2 regions of the Amycolatopsis plumensis genome follow, and region 1 is predicted to be linked to the other one. Evidence: riboswitches for the same ligand, from Rfam matches in the RefSeq annotation. Region 1 holds a riboswitch; the other holds the start of a gene.
What was found. Region 1 has a riboswitch for glycine ahead of gcvP (aminomethyl-transferring glycine dehydrogenase). Riboswitches for the same ligand answer to the same signal wherever they lie in the genome.
Positions count from the first base shown of each region.

Region 2: linked by a shared signal. The riboswitch ahead of gcvP (aminomethyl-transferring glycine dehydrogenase) and the one ahead of gcvP (aminomethyl-transferring glycine dehydrogenase) in region 1 are both predicted to bind glycine.

Region 1 covers NZ_JBHSJY010000001.1:4,967,855-4,975,424, reverse strand. The annotation lists partial or broken gene glyA (serine hydroxymethyltransferase) at 1-591, opposite strand, end outside; gene gcvH (glycine cleavage system protein GcvH) at 591-968, opposite strand; gene gcvT (glycine cleavage system aminomethyltransferase GcvT) at 983-2,074, opposite strand; gene gcvP (aminomethyl-transferring glycine dehydrogenase) at 2,140-4,971, opposite strand; glycine riboswitch at 5,112-5,205, opposite strand; gene ACFPLC_RS24045 (helix-turn-helix domain-containing protein) at 5,367-6,659, opposite strand; gene ACFPLC_RS24040 (hypothetical protein) at 6,732-6,923, shown strand; gene ACFPLC_RS24035 (3-oxoacyl-ACP reductase) at 6,920-7,570, opposite strand, start outside.
Region 2 covers NZ_JBHSJY010000001.1:7,920,849-7,928,418, reverse strand. The annotation lists gene ACFPLC_RS38240 (hypothetical protein) at 9-215, shown strand; gene ACFPLC_RS38235 (CDP-alcohol phosphatidyltransferase family protein) at 527-1,147, shown strand; gene gcvH (glycine cleavage system protein GcvH) at 1,237-1,623, shown strand; gene garA (glycogen accumulation regulator GarA) at 1,738-2,202, shown strand; gene ftsR (transcriptional regulator FtsR) at 2,199-2,945, shown strand; gene ACFPLC_RS38215 (bifunctional nuclease family protein) at 3,162-3,635, shown strand; gene ACFPLC_RS38210 (VOC family protein) at 3,650-4,048, shown strand; gene ACFPLC_RS38205 (MerR family transcriptional regulator) at 4,091-4,486, shown strand; gene trxA (thioredoxin) at 4,497-4,832, shown strand; gene ACFPLC_RS38195 (TetR/AcrR family transcriptional regulator) at 4,813-5,445, opposite strand; gene ACFPLC_RS38190 (MerR family transcriptional regulator) at 5,725-6,303, shown strand; glycine riboswitch at 6,346-6,444, shown strand; gene gcvP (aminomethyl-transferring glycine dehydrogenase) at 6,614-7,570, shown strand, end outside.

The DNA of each region.
Region 1 (7,570 bases):
GGCGAGCGCCGACCTTGTCCGCGATCCGGCGGAACTCGGCGAAGTCGAGCTGACGCGGGTAGGCCGACCAGCCGGCGATGATCAGCTTCGGCTCGTGCTCGACGGCCAGCCGCTCGATCTCGGCGAGGTCGACGATCCCGGTTTCCTTGTCGACGTGGTAGGCGACGACGTTGTAGAGCTTGCCCGAGAAGTTGATCTTCATCCCGTGCGTCAGGTGACCGCCGTGGGCCAGGTCGAGGCCGAGGATCGTGTCGCCCGGCTTGAGCACGGCGAACATCGCGGCCGCGTTGGCCTGCGCGCCCGAGTGCGGCTGGACGTTGGCGTGCTCGGCGCCGAAGAGGCCTTCGCGCGGTCGATCGCGAGCTGCTCGACGACGTCGACGTGCTCGCAGCCGCCGTAGTAGCGGCGGCCGGGGTAGCCCTCGGCGTACTTGTTGGTCAGCACCGAGCCCTGCGCCTCGAGCACGCCCACCGGGGCGAAGTTCTCGGAGGCGATCATCTCCAGGGTCGACTGCTGGCGGTTCAGCTCGTCCGCGACGGCCGCGGCGACCTCGGGGTCGACTTCGGACAGGTGCTGGTCGAACGTCGTCATCAGTTCTCCTGGGTGTGCGCGGCGTAGGCGGCGGCGTCGAGCAGGTCCGGCACGTCCCCGGTCAGACGCACCTTCAGGAGCCATCCTTCGGTGTACGGGTCGGAGTTGATGACCTCGGGGGTGTCCGATGTGGTGCCGTTCACCTCGACGACCTCGCCGGAGACCGGCGCGTACAGCTCGCTGACCGACTTGGTCGACTCGACCTCGCCGAACACCTCGCCGGCGGTGATCGCCGAGCCCGCGTCGGGCAGCTGGACGAACACGATGTCACCGAGCGACTCGGCGGCGAAGGCGGTGATGCCGACGGTGGCGATGCCGTCCTCGACCTTCAGCCACTCGTGTTCCTTGGTGTACTGCAGGTTCTCGGGGATGCTCACGGTTCGTTCAGTCCTTACGCGCGGGAGTAGAAGGGCAGGGCGACGACCTCGACGGGCTCGATCCTGCCCCGGATGTCGACGGAGAGCTCGGTGCCGGGCTCGGCGTACGCCCGATCGACGTACGCCATGGCGATCGGGTAACCGAGGGTGGGCGACAGCGCGCCGCTGGTGACCTCGCCGATCTCGGTGCCGTCGGCCAGCACCGCGTAGCCGTGGCGCGGGGCGCGGCGACCGGCGCCCTTGAGCCCGACCCGCACGCGCGGGACGTCGGCCTTGGACCGCTCTTCGAGCGCCGCGCGGCCGACGAAGTCGCCCGGCTTCTCGAACTTGACGACGCGGCCCAGTCCCGCCTCGAAGGGGCTCTGCTCGACCGTGAGTTCGTTGCCGTACAACGGCATCCCGGCTTCGAGCCGCAGCGTGTCGCGGCAGGCCAGGCCGGCCGGGACCAGGCCGTGCGGCTCGCCGGCCTCCAGCAGCAGGCGCCACAGCGCCGGTGCCTCGTCGGCGTCGACGAACAGCTCGAAGCCGTCTTCGCCGGTGTAGCCGGTGCGGGCCAGCAGCACGTCGTGGCCCTTCACCGAGGTCGGGACGCTGGCGTAGTACTTCAGCGCGTCCAGGTCGGCGTCGGTGACCGCGCCCAGGATCTCGACGGCCTTCGGGCCCTGGACGGCGATCAGCGCGGTGGTCTCGGACTTGTCGTCGACTTTCGCGTCGAAGCCCGCGACCCGCTCGGCGAGGGCGTCCGCGACGACCTGCGCGTTGCCCGCGTTCGCGACGACGAGGTAGTGCTCGTCGGCCAGGCGGTAGACGACGAGGTCGTCCAGGACACCGCCTTCGGCATTGCAGATCATCGTGTACCGCGCCCGGCCCGCCTTGACGCCGGTGAGGTTGCCGACCAGCGCGAAGTCCAGGACGTCGGCCGCCTGCTTGCCGGTGACGTGGATCTCGGCCATGTGCGAGAGGTCGAACAGCCCGGCCGCCTCGCGGACGGCCTTGTGCTCGGCCAGCTCACTGGCGTAGCGGACCGGCATGGACCAGCCGGCGAAGTCGGTGAACAGCGCACCGAGTCCCTTGTGGACTCCGTGCAGCGAGGTTTCGCGAGACATGGGGAAAAGGTCGCCTTCCGTAGGTGGTCGTGAGTGAGAAACAGTGTTCTAACCCTGTTTCACACTCACGAGCCGTACTCGCTGAGGGGCGGGCAGGAGCACACGAGGTTACGGTCGCCGCGGGCGCCGTCGATGCGACGCACCGGGGGCCAGTACTTGTTCTTGCGCGAAACACCCGCCGGGTACACGGCCAGCTCGCGGTCGTAGCGCTTGTCCCACTCGCCGACCAGCGTCTCCGCGGTGTGCGGGGCACCCCGCAGCGGCGATTCCTCGGCAGTCCACTTCCCGGAAGCGACCTCGTCGATCTCGGCGCGGATGGCGATCATCGCGTCGCAGAACCGGTCGATCTCGCCCAGGTCCTCGGACTCGGTCGGCTCCACCATCAGCGTGCCGGCGACCGGGAACGACATCGTCGGCGCGTGGAAGCCGTAGTCGATGAGCCGCTTGGCGACGTCGTCGACCGTCACGCCGGTCTCCTTGGTGAGCTGGCGCAGGTCGAGGATGCACTCGTGGGCGACCAGGCCGTCCTGGCCCGTGTAGAGCACCGGGTAGTGCGGGGCGAGCCGCGAAGCGACGTAGTTCGCGGCCAGCACGGCGACCTTCGTGGCCGCGGTCAGGCCGGGCGCGCCCATCATCCGGACGTAGGCCCAGGAGATCGGCAGGATCGACGCCGAGCCGTAGGGCGCGCCGCTGATCGGGCCGACGCCGGTTTCCGGGCCGGCGGCGTCGAGCAGCGGGTGGTTCGGCAGGTAGGGCGCCAGGTGCGCGCGCACCGCGACCGGGCCGACACCGGGGCCGCCACCGCCGTGCGGGATGCAGAACGTCTTGTGCAGGTTCAGGTGGGAGACGTCGCCGCCGAACTCGCCCGGCTTCGCCAGGCCCAGCAGGGCGTTGAGGTTCGCACCGTCGACATAGACCTGGCCACCGCCGTCGTGGACGATCTTGGCCAGCTCGTCGATGTCGTGCTCGTACACGCCGTGCGTGGACGGGTAGGTGACCATGATCGCGGCCAGGGTGTCGCGATGGGTGTCCACCTTGGACCGCAGGTCGGCGAGGTCGACGTTGCCCTCGTCGGTGCACTTGACGACGACCACGCGCATCCCGGCGAGCACCGCGGACGCGGCGTTGGTGCCGTGCGCGGACGACGGGATCAGGCAGACGTCACGAGCTTCGTCACCGTTCGCGCGGTGGTACGCGCGGATCGCGAGGAGGCCGGCGAGTTCGCCCTGGCTGCCCGCGTTCGGCTGGAGCGACACCTTGTCGTAGCCGGTCACCTCGGCCAGCCACTCGGCCAGCTGCGCGACGAGGACGTGGTAGCCCTCGGCGTCCTCGGCCGGCGCGAACGGGTGGATGCCCGCGAACTCGCGCCAGCTGATCGGCTCCATCTCCGTGGTGGCGTTGAGCTTCATCGTGCAGGAGCCGAGCGGGATCATGCCGCGGTCGAGCGCGTAGTCCAGGTCGGACAGCTTCCGCAGGTAGCGCAGCATCGCCGTCTCGGAGCGGTGGGTGCCGAAGACCTCGTGGCCCATGAAGCCGCTCTCGCGGGCCAGGCCGTTCGGCAGCGCGACACCATCGCTGACCTCTTCTTCGACGCCGAACGCGCGGAGGACCTTCGCGGTGATCGCGGGGGTGCTGACCTCGTCGAAGGCGACGCGGACGTGGTCGCCGTCGACGTGACCGAGGTTGATCCCGGCCGCGCGGGCGGCCGCGTGGACCTCGGCGGCCTGACCCGGGACGCGCGCGACGACCGTGTCGAAGAAGGACTCGTGCACGACCTCGACGCCGGTCCGGCGCAGGGCGTCCGCGAAGCCCGCGGCGAGGCCGTGGACGCGCTGGGCGATCTTCTTCAGGCCGTCCGGGCCGTGGTAGACCGCGTACATCGCGGCCAGCACCGCCGGGAGGACCTGCGCGGTGCAGATGTTGGACGTCGCCTTCTCGCGGCGGATGTGCTGCTCACGGGTCTGCAGGGCGAGGCGGTAGGCGGCGCTGCCGTCGGCGTCGACCGAGACGCCGACCAGGCGACCCGGCAGCGAGCGCTCGAGCCCGGCGCGGACGGACATGTACCCGGCGTGCGGGCCGCCGTAGCCGAGCGGGACGCCGAAGCGCTGGGTCGAGCCGGCGGCGACGTCGGCTCCGAACTCGCCGGGCGAGGTGATCAGGGTGAGCGCGAGGAGGTCGGCGGCCACGGTGAACAGCGCCCCCGCGGCCTTCGCCGACTCGGAAATCGCGTGGTAGAAGCCGCGGCCGCGCAGCACGCCGGACGCGCCCGGGTACTGGACGACGACGCCGAAGAAGTCCTCGGGCAGGCCGGTGAGCAGGTCGCGGACCTCGACCTCGATGCCCAGGGCCTCGACGCGGGTGCGCACGACGGCGATGGTCTGCGGCAGGCACTCGGCGTCGAGGACGACCTTGTTGGACTTCGACTTCGACGCGCGGCGCATCAGCGTAACGGCTTCGGCGACGGCGGTCGACTCGTCCAGCAGCGAGGCGTTCGCGGTGGCCAGGCCGGTCAGGTCGGCGACCATGGTCTGGAAGTTGAGGAGGGCTTCGAGACGGCCCTGGGAGATTTCCGGCTGGTAGGGCGTGTACGCGGTGTACCAGGCCGGGTTCTCGAGGACGTTGCGGCGGATCACGCCGGGGGTCACGGTGTCGGAGTAGCCGAGGCCGATCATCTGCGTCATCGGCCGGTTGCGCGCGGCGAGGGCGCGCAGCTCCGCGGTGGCGTCCTCTTCGGACGCGGCGGGCGGGAGCCGCAGGTCACGGGTGGCGCGGATGGCGCTCGGGACAGCGGCCCCGACGAGGGCGTCCAGGCTGCCGTAGCCGCACTCGGCCAGCATCTTCGCGCGTTCGGCCTCGGACGGGCCGATGTGGCGGGCGTCGAACTGCGTGGAAGTGATGGGGAGCTCCTCGGGCCGGGCACCGGGCAGAACGGTGCGCTGGGAACTCCCCCTCTGTCATGGCACCTGAGAGTTTCACCGCCTGTGCAGCGGCTTTCACCTTGGGTGAGGCGCGGGTGCGCCTGCTTTCCAGAGTGGCCTCGCGCGAAGCGGTAGCAGGTACCTGAGAGATTCCGGGGAGTTTGCTCCTTCGGTGCCCCACCGACTTCGTGAGGGCTCTCCCGCCTCGGCTCGACGGCCCGATCTGCAGTTGTGACGGTCACGGTACCTGCCGCTTCCCGCGGCCGTCTACTTCACCCGGGCAACACCACATCAGTCTTCGAGCGCGGCTCGACGGCGCGCCCCCCATGCAGTGAATGACTCATTCCTGGCGTCGGACGCCAGGAATGAGTCATTCACTGCGTTCCGGCGACGCGACGCACCACGCTTCCCGCCAGCACCGGCGGCCGCCGGACCCGGCCGGAGGGCAGCACCAGGCGCTTCAGCGGGCCGCCGAGCGGCACCGGCGGGAGGCCCGCGCCCAGCAGGACCTGCTCGACGATCTGCTCGGCGTGCCAGGCCACCGAGTCGTTGAGCCGGTCCAGGGACGGCCGGTCGCCGTCGAAGACGTCCTCGTCGGCCAGGGTCACCTCGAAGTGCGCGCAGCCCGGCGGGACCGCGACCGCCTCCTCGATCGCCCGGGCCCCCTCCAGCGGGTCCTCGAACCCCGCCTCACGCAGCGCCGACCGGTAGATGCGGGCCGCTCGCGCGCGCATCCGCGGGCCGTAGCGGACGACGACCGGGAGCCGTCCGGTCAGGTCCGGCACGGCCAGGCCGTGCAGCAGCATGATCGGCGGCACCGAGTGCACCAGCCGCGGCGCGGGTTCGGCCAGCTCGCGCGCGGTGATCCGGACCCGGTCGGCCATCGCGTCGGGGAGGCCGAAGTAGCGGAAGTCGACGTTGCCGAACCCGAGGCCGTCGGCGATCAGCGAGGCCAGCAGCTCGCCGTACCCCCAGATCGGCGACAGCACGACCACCGGCGGCGCGGCGACGACCGGCGACGGCACCGACGGCCGCGTCGCCTCCTGCTCGGGCACCTGGATGACCAGCCGCGGCGGCTCGTGCCAGTCGTGCACCTCGGCGACCCGCCAGTACAGCCCGAGCGGCCGCCAGAGCTCGCCGAGGACGTCGTGCTCGATGATGCGGCGCACCTCGGCGTCGTCGTGGGGGAAGTCCCGCGGCGGCACGATCCCGACGTAGTGGTGGTAGGTGACGCGGACCTCGTCGCCGCGGGTGGCCGAGCGGATCCGCATCTCCCAGTCGATCGGCGACGCCGCGATCGCGTTGGCGACCTGCGTGCCGGGCGAGGAGTAGACGAGCGCGGTGGCCTGCCGGAGGAACTGCCCGGCCCGGTCGATGCCCTCCCGCAGCGCCTTCGCCGCCTGGGCGACGTGCACCGGCGAAGCCAGCGAATCCGGCAGGACGCCGGCGACGCGCAGCAGCTCGGCCTCCCCGAGCCCGGTGACCTCGGCGAGCTGCGCCCAGTGGTCGAACACCGTCACCTTCGGCGCGTGCCGGTGCTCGATCCAGCTGCGCAACGTCGACGTCGGAACGCCGATGCGCCGCGCGGCCTCGTCCAGGGACAGGCCCCGCGAGCGGATGCCCGTCCGGACCGCTTCCGCCCACTCGCCGGCGCGCCAGTGCGTCACCTCACAAAGCTAACGAAACCCGCTAGCTTTGCGCAGGGACAACCCGCCCACGGCGCTCCGACGCTGGTCACCATGACCACCACCGTCATCGCCCTCACCCTGATCGTCGGCGTCCTGACCTTCGCCGCCGGTGCCTTCCTCGCCTCCGAAGTCGCCACCCGCGTCCTTCGCCGGCGCGAGAAAGCGATCTCCGAGGAACGCAAGCGCCTCAACGCCGCCTGGAAGTTCCTCAAGGACGTCTACGGCGTCAAGACGCGCCGTTAGAGCGGGGTGACGTACGCGCCGGAGATGCCGCCGTCGACCAGGAACTGCGACGCGGTGATGAAGCTGGCGTCGTCGCTGGCCAGGAAGGCGACCGCGGCCGCGATCTCCTCCGGCTCGGCGAACCGGCCGACCGGGACGTGGACCAGGCGGCGGGCCGCGCGTTCCGGGTCCTTGGCGAACAGCTCCTTGAGCAGCGGGGTGTTCACCGGTCCCGGGCACAGGGCGTTGACGCGGATGTTCTCCCGCGCGAACTGCACGCCGAGCTCGCGGCTCATCGCGAGCACGCCACCCTTGGACGCGGTGTAGGAGATCTGCGACGTCGCCGCGCCCATCACCGCCACGAACGACGCCGTGTTGATGATCGAGCCCTTGCCCTGGCGCTGCATGTGCGGCAGGACGGCCTTGCAGCAGTGGTACACCGACGTCAGGTTGACCCGCTGCACGCGCTCCCACGCCTCGATGCCGGTGGTGAGGATGGAGTCGTCTTCCGGCGGCGAGATGCCGGCGTTGTTGAACGCGACGTCGACCGAGCCGAACTGCTCCACCGTGCTGTGGAACAGGTTCTCGACCTGCTCGGCGTCGGTGACGTCGGTCTGGATGAACGCGCCGCCGATCTCGTCGGCCGCGGCCTTGCCCGAGTCCGGCGT
Region 2 (7,570 bases), 3.0 Mb from region 1:
TGAGAGCGATGAACGCCGACGCTGTGAGCACCGAAGACCCGTCCAGTCCGCCGACCGTCCCGAGCACCGTGGTCTGGTGCTGCGGCCGCCCGTACGTCCTCGAGGGACGGGCCGGCCGCGCCCGCTGGATGGGCACCGACTACCGAGGCCGCCCCGAGTCGCTGACCAGCGCCGAGCTGCAGCGGCGCGGGTGGAGCCACCGCCGCGCGAGCTGAGCGTGACGCCGGGCTGCCCCGATGGGGTGGCCCGGCTGCGTCACTCGGGGAGCGCCCGCGGCTGGGGGCCGCGCCGGGTGCCGGGCCGGTCATGGCACGGCAGGCCCCGGCCCTGGTCGCCGCGGCACCGCAGGCCCGCTTCAGGCGCTCGCAGCGACGCGCCCCGGCATGAGCGCCCCAGTGCAGGCCCCACCTCGGGGGCCCAAAGCCTCGCGCCCCGGCCCGACCGCCCCAGCCCCGCGGCACAGAACACCCCACCCGGCCACCGCACCACCGGACACCCCCACCCCGCTCCGCTGTTTAATGGCCCCGTGAGCACAGCCGCCCCCGAACCCGCCGCTCAGACGGGTCCCGCCGCCGAGCCGTCGCTGCTGCGGCAGGCCCTCAACGTCCCCAACATCCTGTCGCTGCTGCGGCTGGCCGGGGTCCCCGTGTTCCTCTGGCTGCTGCTCGGCCCCGAAGAAGACGGCTGGGCGCTCGCCCTGCTCGTCTTCAGCGCCCTGACCGACTGGCTCGACGGCAAGCTCGCCCGCTGGCTCAACCAGATGTCCCGGCTCGGGCAGCTGCTCGACCCCGCCGCCGACCGGCTCTACATCCTCGCCACCCTGATCGCCTTCCTGGTCCGCGGCATCATCCCGTGGTGGGTCGTCGTCCCGCTCGTCCTGCGGGAGGCCGTGCTCGGCGTCTGCGTCGTCACCCTGCGCCGCCGCGGCTTCGCGCCGCCCGAGGTCACCTACATCGGCAAGGGCGCGACCTTCGTCCTGATGTACGCCTTCCCGTTCCTGCTGCTCGCGCAGGGCGGTTCCGACGTCGCCGCCGTCGCTCGGCCGATCGGGTACGCCTTCACCATCTGGGGTGCCGTCCTCTACGTCTGGTCCGGCGTCCTCTACGTCGTCCAGGCGCGCAACGCCCTGCGCGAAGCGGCCGAGTGAGCTTTCGCCGGGTCGTGGCGGGCGGCTGCGCCGTGTGGGTGTAAGACTTCGCCCAACACTTCCAGTGAGGGCATGAAAGGGGACCGGCGGTGTCCGCTCCTGAAGAGCTTCGCTACACCGAGGAACACGAGTGGGTCGCCACCCGCGGCGAGGACACCCTCGTGCGCGTCGGCATCACCGAGTACGCGCAGGACCAGCTCGGCGACGTCGTGTTCGTCGACCTGCCCGACGTCGGCAGGCAGGTGAGCGCGGGCGACGTCTTCGGCGAGGTCGAGTCGACCAAGAGCGTCTCCGAGCTGTTCGCGCCGGTCGACGGGGAGGTCGTCGCGGTCAACGACGCCGTCGCCGACTCGCCCGAACTCATCAACAGCGACCCCTACGGCGAGGGCTGGCTGATCGAGATCCGGCTCGACGACCCGGCGGGCCTGGAAGCTCTGCTCGAAGCCGAGGCGTACGACGCGCTGACCAAGGGCTGAAGCCCGCTCCGCCGGTTCGGGGAGCCGGGGCTCGGAGAATCGATCAGGCACGGTACGTTGGCAGCTACACGTTCTTGAGTACTGGCAACACAGCATGTGTGGAGGAGAGCTCAGGTGAGCACGAACGACGGGCCCGGCGGCGTTCCCCCGGAGCAGTCTCCGGAGCGGACCTCTGTCTTCCGGGCCGACTTCCTGGCCGAAGCCGAAGGTCGCGAGCCCGCCCCGGAAGCCCCGGTCCAGGGCGTCGACGCCCTGCCCCCGGGTTCGGCGCTGCTGGTCGTGAAGCGCGGGCCGAACGCGGGTTCGCGGTTCCTGCTCGACCGCGACACCACCAGCGCGGGGCGGCACCCGGACAGCGACATCTTCCTCGACGACGTCACGGTCTCCCGTCGGCACGCCGAGTTCCGGCGTGAGGGCGGCGAGTTCGTCGTCATCGACGTCGGCAGCCTCAACGGCACCTACGTCAACCGCGAGCCGGTCGACCAGGCCGTCCTCGCCGGCGGCGACGAGGTGCAGATCGGCAAGTTCCGCCTGGTCTTCCTGACCGGCCCGGGTCACGGGGGCCAGGGGGCGCAGTGACGGCGGCCGGGCGGCCACAGAACCACGGACTGAGCATCGGGGCGGTTCTCGCGCAGCTGCGCGGGGACTTCCCCGACGTCACCATCTCCAAGATCCGGTTCCTCGAAGCGGAAGGCCTGGTCACGCCGGGCCGCACGCCGTCGGGCTACCGGCAGTTCGCCGCGGCGGACGTGGAGCGCCTGCGGTTCGTCCTGGCCGCCCAGCGGGACCACTACCTCCCGTTGAAGGTCATCAAGGAGCAGCTGGACGCGGTGGATTCGGGCGCCGAGCCCACCGCTGCCCTGCCCCGCCCGCCGCGCCGGCTGGTGCCGATCGACGCGCCGGCCGAGAACGTCGGCCTGCCCGTCGCGGACGACTTCGCCCCGGGCAAGGAGCTGCGCCTGACACGCGAGGAGCTGCTGGCGCAGGCCGGCATCGACGCGCCGGCGCTGGCCGAGCTGCAGCAGTACGGCCTGGTCCGGCCCGGTCCCGCCGGGTTCTTCGACCCGGACGCGGTGCTGGTCGCGCGGACGGTCAAGGCGATGACCGAGTTCGGCATCGAGCCGCGGCACCTGCGGGCCTTCCGTGCGGCGGCCGACCGCGAGGTCGGCCTGCTGGAGCAGATCGTGACGCCGGTGTATCGGCACCGCGACCCCGAGGCGAAGGCACGCGCCGACGAGGTGGTGCGGGAGCTCGCGGCCCTGTCCGTGACCCTGCACACGCTCCTCGTCAAGGCGGGAATCCGCGGCGTCGCCGGGTGTTGATCGATAACGGGGCAGTGAGATCCTCTTTGCGGTCCCATGTCAATGACTGAATGTTCGGCACCGCATGCCGTACCGTGAAGGCACGGGTTTGCGGCAGGCGAACCGAGAGAGTCCGGACAGCGAGCACAGCGCACGGATGACGGGTAGCGTCGGGAGTATGGGCGTGAAGCCGGTTCAGCGCTGCAGCCCGTGTGCACGAGAGGGAGGCGAAGCCCGATGAGCGAAATGCGCGTCGTCGGTGTGCGGGTCGAGCTGCCCGCGAATCAGCCGATCTTGTTGCTGCGGGAAACCGAAGGCGAACGGTACCTGCCGATCTGGATCGGCTCGGTCGAAGCCACCGCCATCGCTTTGGAGCAGCAGGGGGTCCGCCCCGCCCGCCCGCTCACGCATGACCTGCTGAAAGAGGTCATCGGAGCGCTCGGCCGGGAGCTCGAGCAGGTCGTCATCACCGACCTGAAGGAAGGCACGTTCTTCGCCGAGCTCGTGTTCGACGGCGACATCCGGGTGTCCGCCCGGCCGAGCGACTCGGTCGCGCTGGCCCTGCGGATCGGCGTCCCCATCCACGCCGTGGACTCGGTGCTGGAGGAAGCGGGCCTGATCATCCCGGACGAGCAGGAGGACGAGGTCGAGAAGTTCCGCGAGTTCCTCGACTCCGTGTCGCCCGAAGACTTCCGGGGTGCCGACACCTGAGGGGTGCGGAGTTCATGCCCCTGAGCGCGTACCCGGTCCGAGCTTCGATCGCCGTGTCCGACATCGAGCGGGCGGTCGCGTTCTACGAAGGCAAGCTCGGCCTGCGGGCGTTGCGGTCCGGCCCCAGCGCGCACATCGACGGCGGCAGCCGGACCTACGGATCCGGTGGCGGACCGGCCCTGAACGTGTACCAGTCCGTCACCGCCGGGAAGAGCCCGGCCACCCTGGCGACCTGGTACGTCGACGACCTCGACGAGATCGTTGACGAACTCACCGCGGCCGGCGTCGAGTTCACCCGCTACGACCAGCTCGAACACGACGCCAGGGGGATCACCGTCCGGGCCGGTGGCGGGCGGATCGCCTGGTTCCAGGACCCGGACGGCAACACCTTCGCCATCGAAGCCGACACGTGAGAACTTGCCTTGACGTGGACGTCAACGTCTAGCGTCGAGGGCATGCGGATCGGAGAACTGGCGCAGCGCACCGGGGTCACCACCCGTGCGCTGCGGTTTTACGAGGACCAGGGCCTCCTGAGGACCCGTCGTGCGGCGAACGGCTACCGCGAGTACGACGAGGACGACCTCCAGCTGGTCAAGGAGATCCAGACCCTCCAGACCGTCGGCCTGACGCTGGAAGAGACCCGCCCGTTCGTCGAGTGCCTGCGCAGCGGCCACGAGACCGGCGACTCCTGCGCGAACTCGATCGAGGTCTACCGGCGCAAGCTCGAAGAAGCCGACGCCCTCCTCGCGCGCCTCGGCGGCATCCGCGGCGAACTGGCCGCGAAACTCGCCGCCGCCCTCGAGCGGCAGGCGCCCGATCCGTGTGTCGTGCCCGCGTCCCCGCGCCCCTGAAGGAGCCCCCATGTCCGCAGTCACCGACGTCACCGATGCGACCTTCGCCGAGGTCCTCGCTCACGACGTCCCCGTGCTCGTCGAGTTCTGGGCCACCTGGTGCGGCCCGTGCCGGATGGTCGGCCCGGTGCTCGCGCAGCTGGCCGCCGAGCGGGACGGCGAGCTCGCCGTCCGCAAGATCAACGCCGACGAGAACCCCGAGACCACCCGCTCCTACCAGGTCATGTCCCTGCCCACGATGATCCTCTTCCGCGGCGGGGAACCGATCGAGACGATCGTCGGCGCGTTCCCGAAGGCCCGCATCGAAGAGCGGCTCGACCGGGCCCTCACGGCGCCGTCGCTTTGACGAACGTGTCCGCCAGCTCGCGCCCGTACTGCTCCAGGTCCAGCTCCGGGTCGGCGGCGTAGGCCGCGGCGACGCCGTCGATGGCCTGGGCGATCGACATCGCCATCACCTCGGGCGTGAACTCGCCGAAGACGCCCTCGGCCTGGCCCTGCTTGAGCTGGCGGGCCAGCCCGTGCACGCGCAGGTCGTCGACCAGCACCTTCGTCATCACCCAGCCGTCGGCGTCGTCGGCGTTGGCCGCGAGCTCCGACAGTGTTCGGACGCACTCGGGGTAGGCACGCAGGAACGCCACCGACGTCTCGATGTGCGCCCGCAGGTAACCGCGCCGATCGGCCGGGTCGAGGCCACCGCCGGTGCGTTCGGTGAGGAAGCCGGCCTTCGTCTCGACGACCGTGCTGAGCACGGCCTGCATCAGGCCGGCCTTGTTCGTGAAGTGGTACGAGATCAGCCGGGTGCTGCTCAGCCCGGCCCGCTCCTTGATCTTGGCGAACGTGGTCCGCCGGTAGCCCAGGTCGGACAGCACGCCGATGGTGGCGCCGATGATCTGCGCCCGGCGCGCGGCCTCGGCGGGGCTGAGGCCCATCTCGGCCATGAGGTCGGTGTTTACTTGCATGAGTAACAAGTTACTTGGCTGAGTAAAACGGGTCAAGGGGTTTGAACCACGCCGCAGGGGGTACAGCAAACGGCTCAAAGGGTCAGCCGACCGCCTGGGCTTGCCGCGCGTCGCGTTGACCGGCACTGTCCGGGCGCTTACCGTCGAAGAAGGGAAATCGCCACGGTGTGATTCACGGTCTGGGGCCGGATCGTGGCGGTTGATCTCCGGCGGGTCCCGCTCCTGGGACTCCTCCGGCTGTCATTCGCCGGCCGCCAGGTCGGGCGAGGGGAGGCTTGCGTGGTCGAGGCTGGTTCCGAGAAGCAGCCTGTCGAGGTCGCGACTGGTGAGCAAGGGGAACTGTTCCCCGACAACTCGCTGCCCGACGAGCTGGTGGGCTACCGGGGTCCGGCGGCGTGCCAGATCGCCGGCATCACCTACCGGCAGCTCGACTACTGGGCCCGGACCAAGCTGGTCGCGCCCAGCATCCGCACCGCGCACGGCTCCGGCTCGCAGCGGCTGTACTCCTTCAAGGACATCCTGGTCCTCAAGGTCGTCAAGCGGCTACTGGACACCGGCGTCTCACTCCAGAACATCCGGGTCGCCGTCGACCACCTGCGCGTCCGCGGCGTCCGCGACCTGGCCCGGGTGACGCTGTTCTCCGACGGCACCACGGTCTACGAGTGCACGTCGCCGGAGGAAATCGTCGACCTGCTCCAGGGCGGCCAGGGCGTCTTCGGCATCGCCGTCAGCGGCGCGATGCAGGAAATCAGCGGCACGATCCACGAATTCCCGGCCGAACGCGCCGACGGCGGCATCGTCGAGACGCACGAACCGGACGAACTCACCCAGCGCCGCAACGCCCGCAAGACCGGGTGATCACCACCGCGGCGGGCAGAGTAAGGTTCACCGTGCGGTCGACGAATCCGCGCGGGAGAGTCCGAGCCACACCTTGAGCTCGGCGCCGAAGGAGCAAGTCCTCCCCGGAACCTCTCAGGCACCCTGGACCGCGCGGACGAGACGCCTCTGGAAAGCGGGTCGTCAGGACACAGCCTGATGGCCCCGCCGACGGTGCAAGCCCGGCTCAACCTGCGGGCGAAACTCTCAGGCGCCCCTCGGGGTCAGACAGAGCGGGGAGGACCAGGACACCGCCGTCCCGGTCCACCCCCGCTGTCTCCAGGAGGCCATCGTGGATCCGTCACTCGCCTCCCTGGAACAGGGCATTCCCTTCGCCGACCGGCACATCGGGCCCGATTCCGCCGACCTGGAGCACATTCTCGACCTCATCGGCGTCGCCTCCCTCGACGAACTCGCCGAGCGGGCCGTCCCGCGGTCGCTGCGGGACTCCGCCCAGCCGCTCGAACTGCCACCCGCCGCCTCCGAGGCGCAAGCCCTCGCCGAACTCCGCGCGCTGGCCGCCCGCAACCGGCCGACCGCCGCCATGATCGGGCTCGGCTACCACGACACGGTCACCCCGCCCGTCATCCGGCGGAACGTCCTCGAAAACCCCGCCTGGTACACCGCCTACACGCCCTACCAGCCGGAAATCTCCCAAGGGCGGCTCGAAGCGCTGCTCAACTTCCAGACCGTGGTCGCCGACCTGACCGGGCTGCCCGTCGCCAACGCCTCCCTGCTCGACGAGGCCACCGCGGCGGCCGAGGCGATGACCCTCGTGCGCCGGGCCGGGCGGGCGACGTCGAACCGGTTCGTCGTCGACGAAGACACCCTCCCGCAGACCCTCGCCGTCCTCCGGACCCGGGCCGAGCCCCTCGGCATCGACCTCGTCGTCGAGGACCTCTCCCAGGGACTGACCGGGCTCGGGCTCGGCGGCGACTTCTTCGGCGTGCTCCTGTCCTACCCGGGCGCGTCCGGCGCGGTCCGCGAGCTCGACCTCACCATCACCGAGGCCAAGAAGCACGGCGCGGCCGTGATCGTCGCCGCCGACCCGCTCGCCCTCACCCTGCTGCGGCCGCCGGGCGAGCTCGGCGCCGACGTCGCCATCGGCTCGACGCAGCGCTTCGGCGTCCCGCTCGGCTTCGGCGGTCCGCACGCCGCCTACCTGGCGGTGCGGCAGGGCCTCGAACGGCAGCTGCCCGGCCGGCTCGTCGGCGTCTCGAAGGACGCCGACGGCGCGCCCGCGTACCGG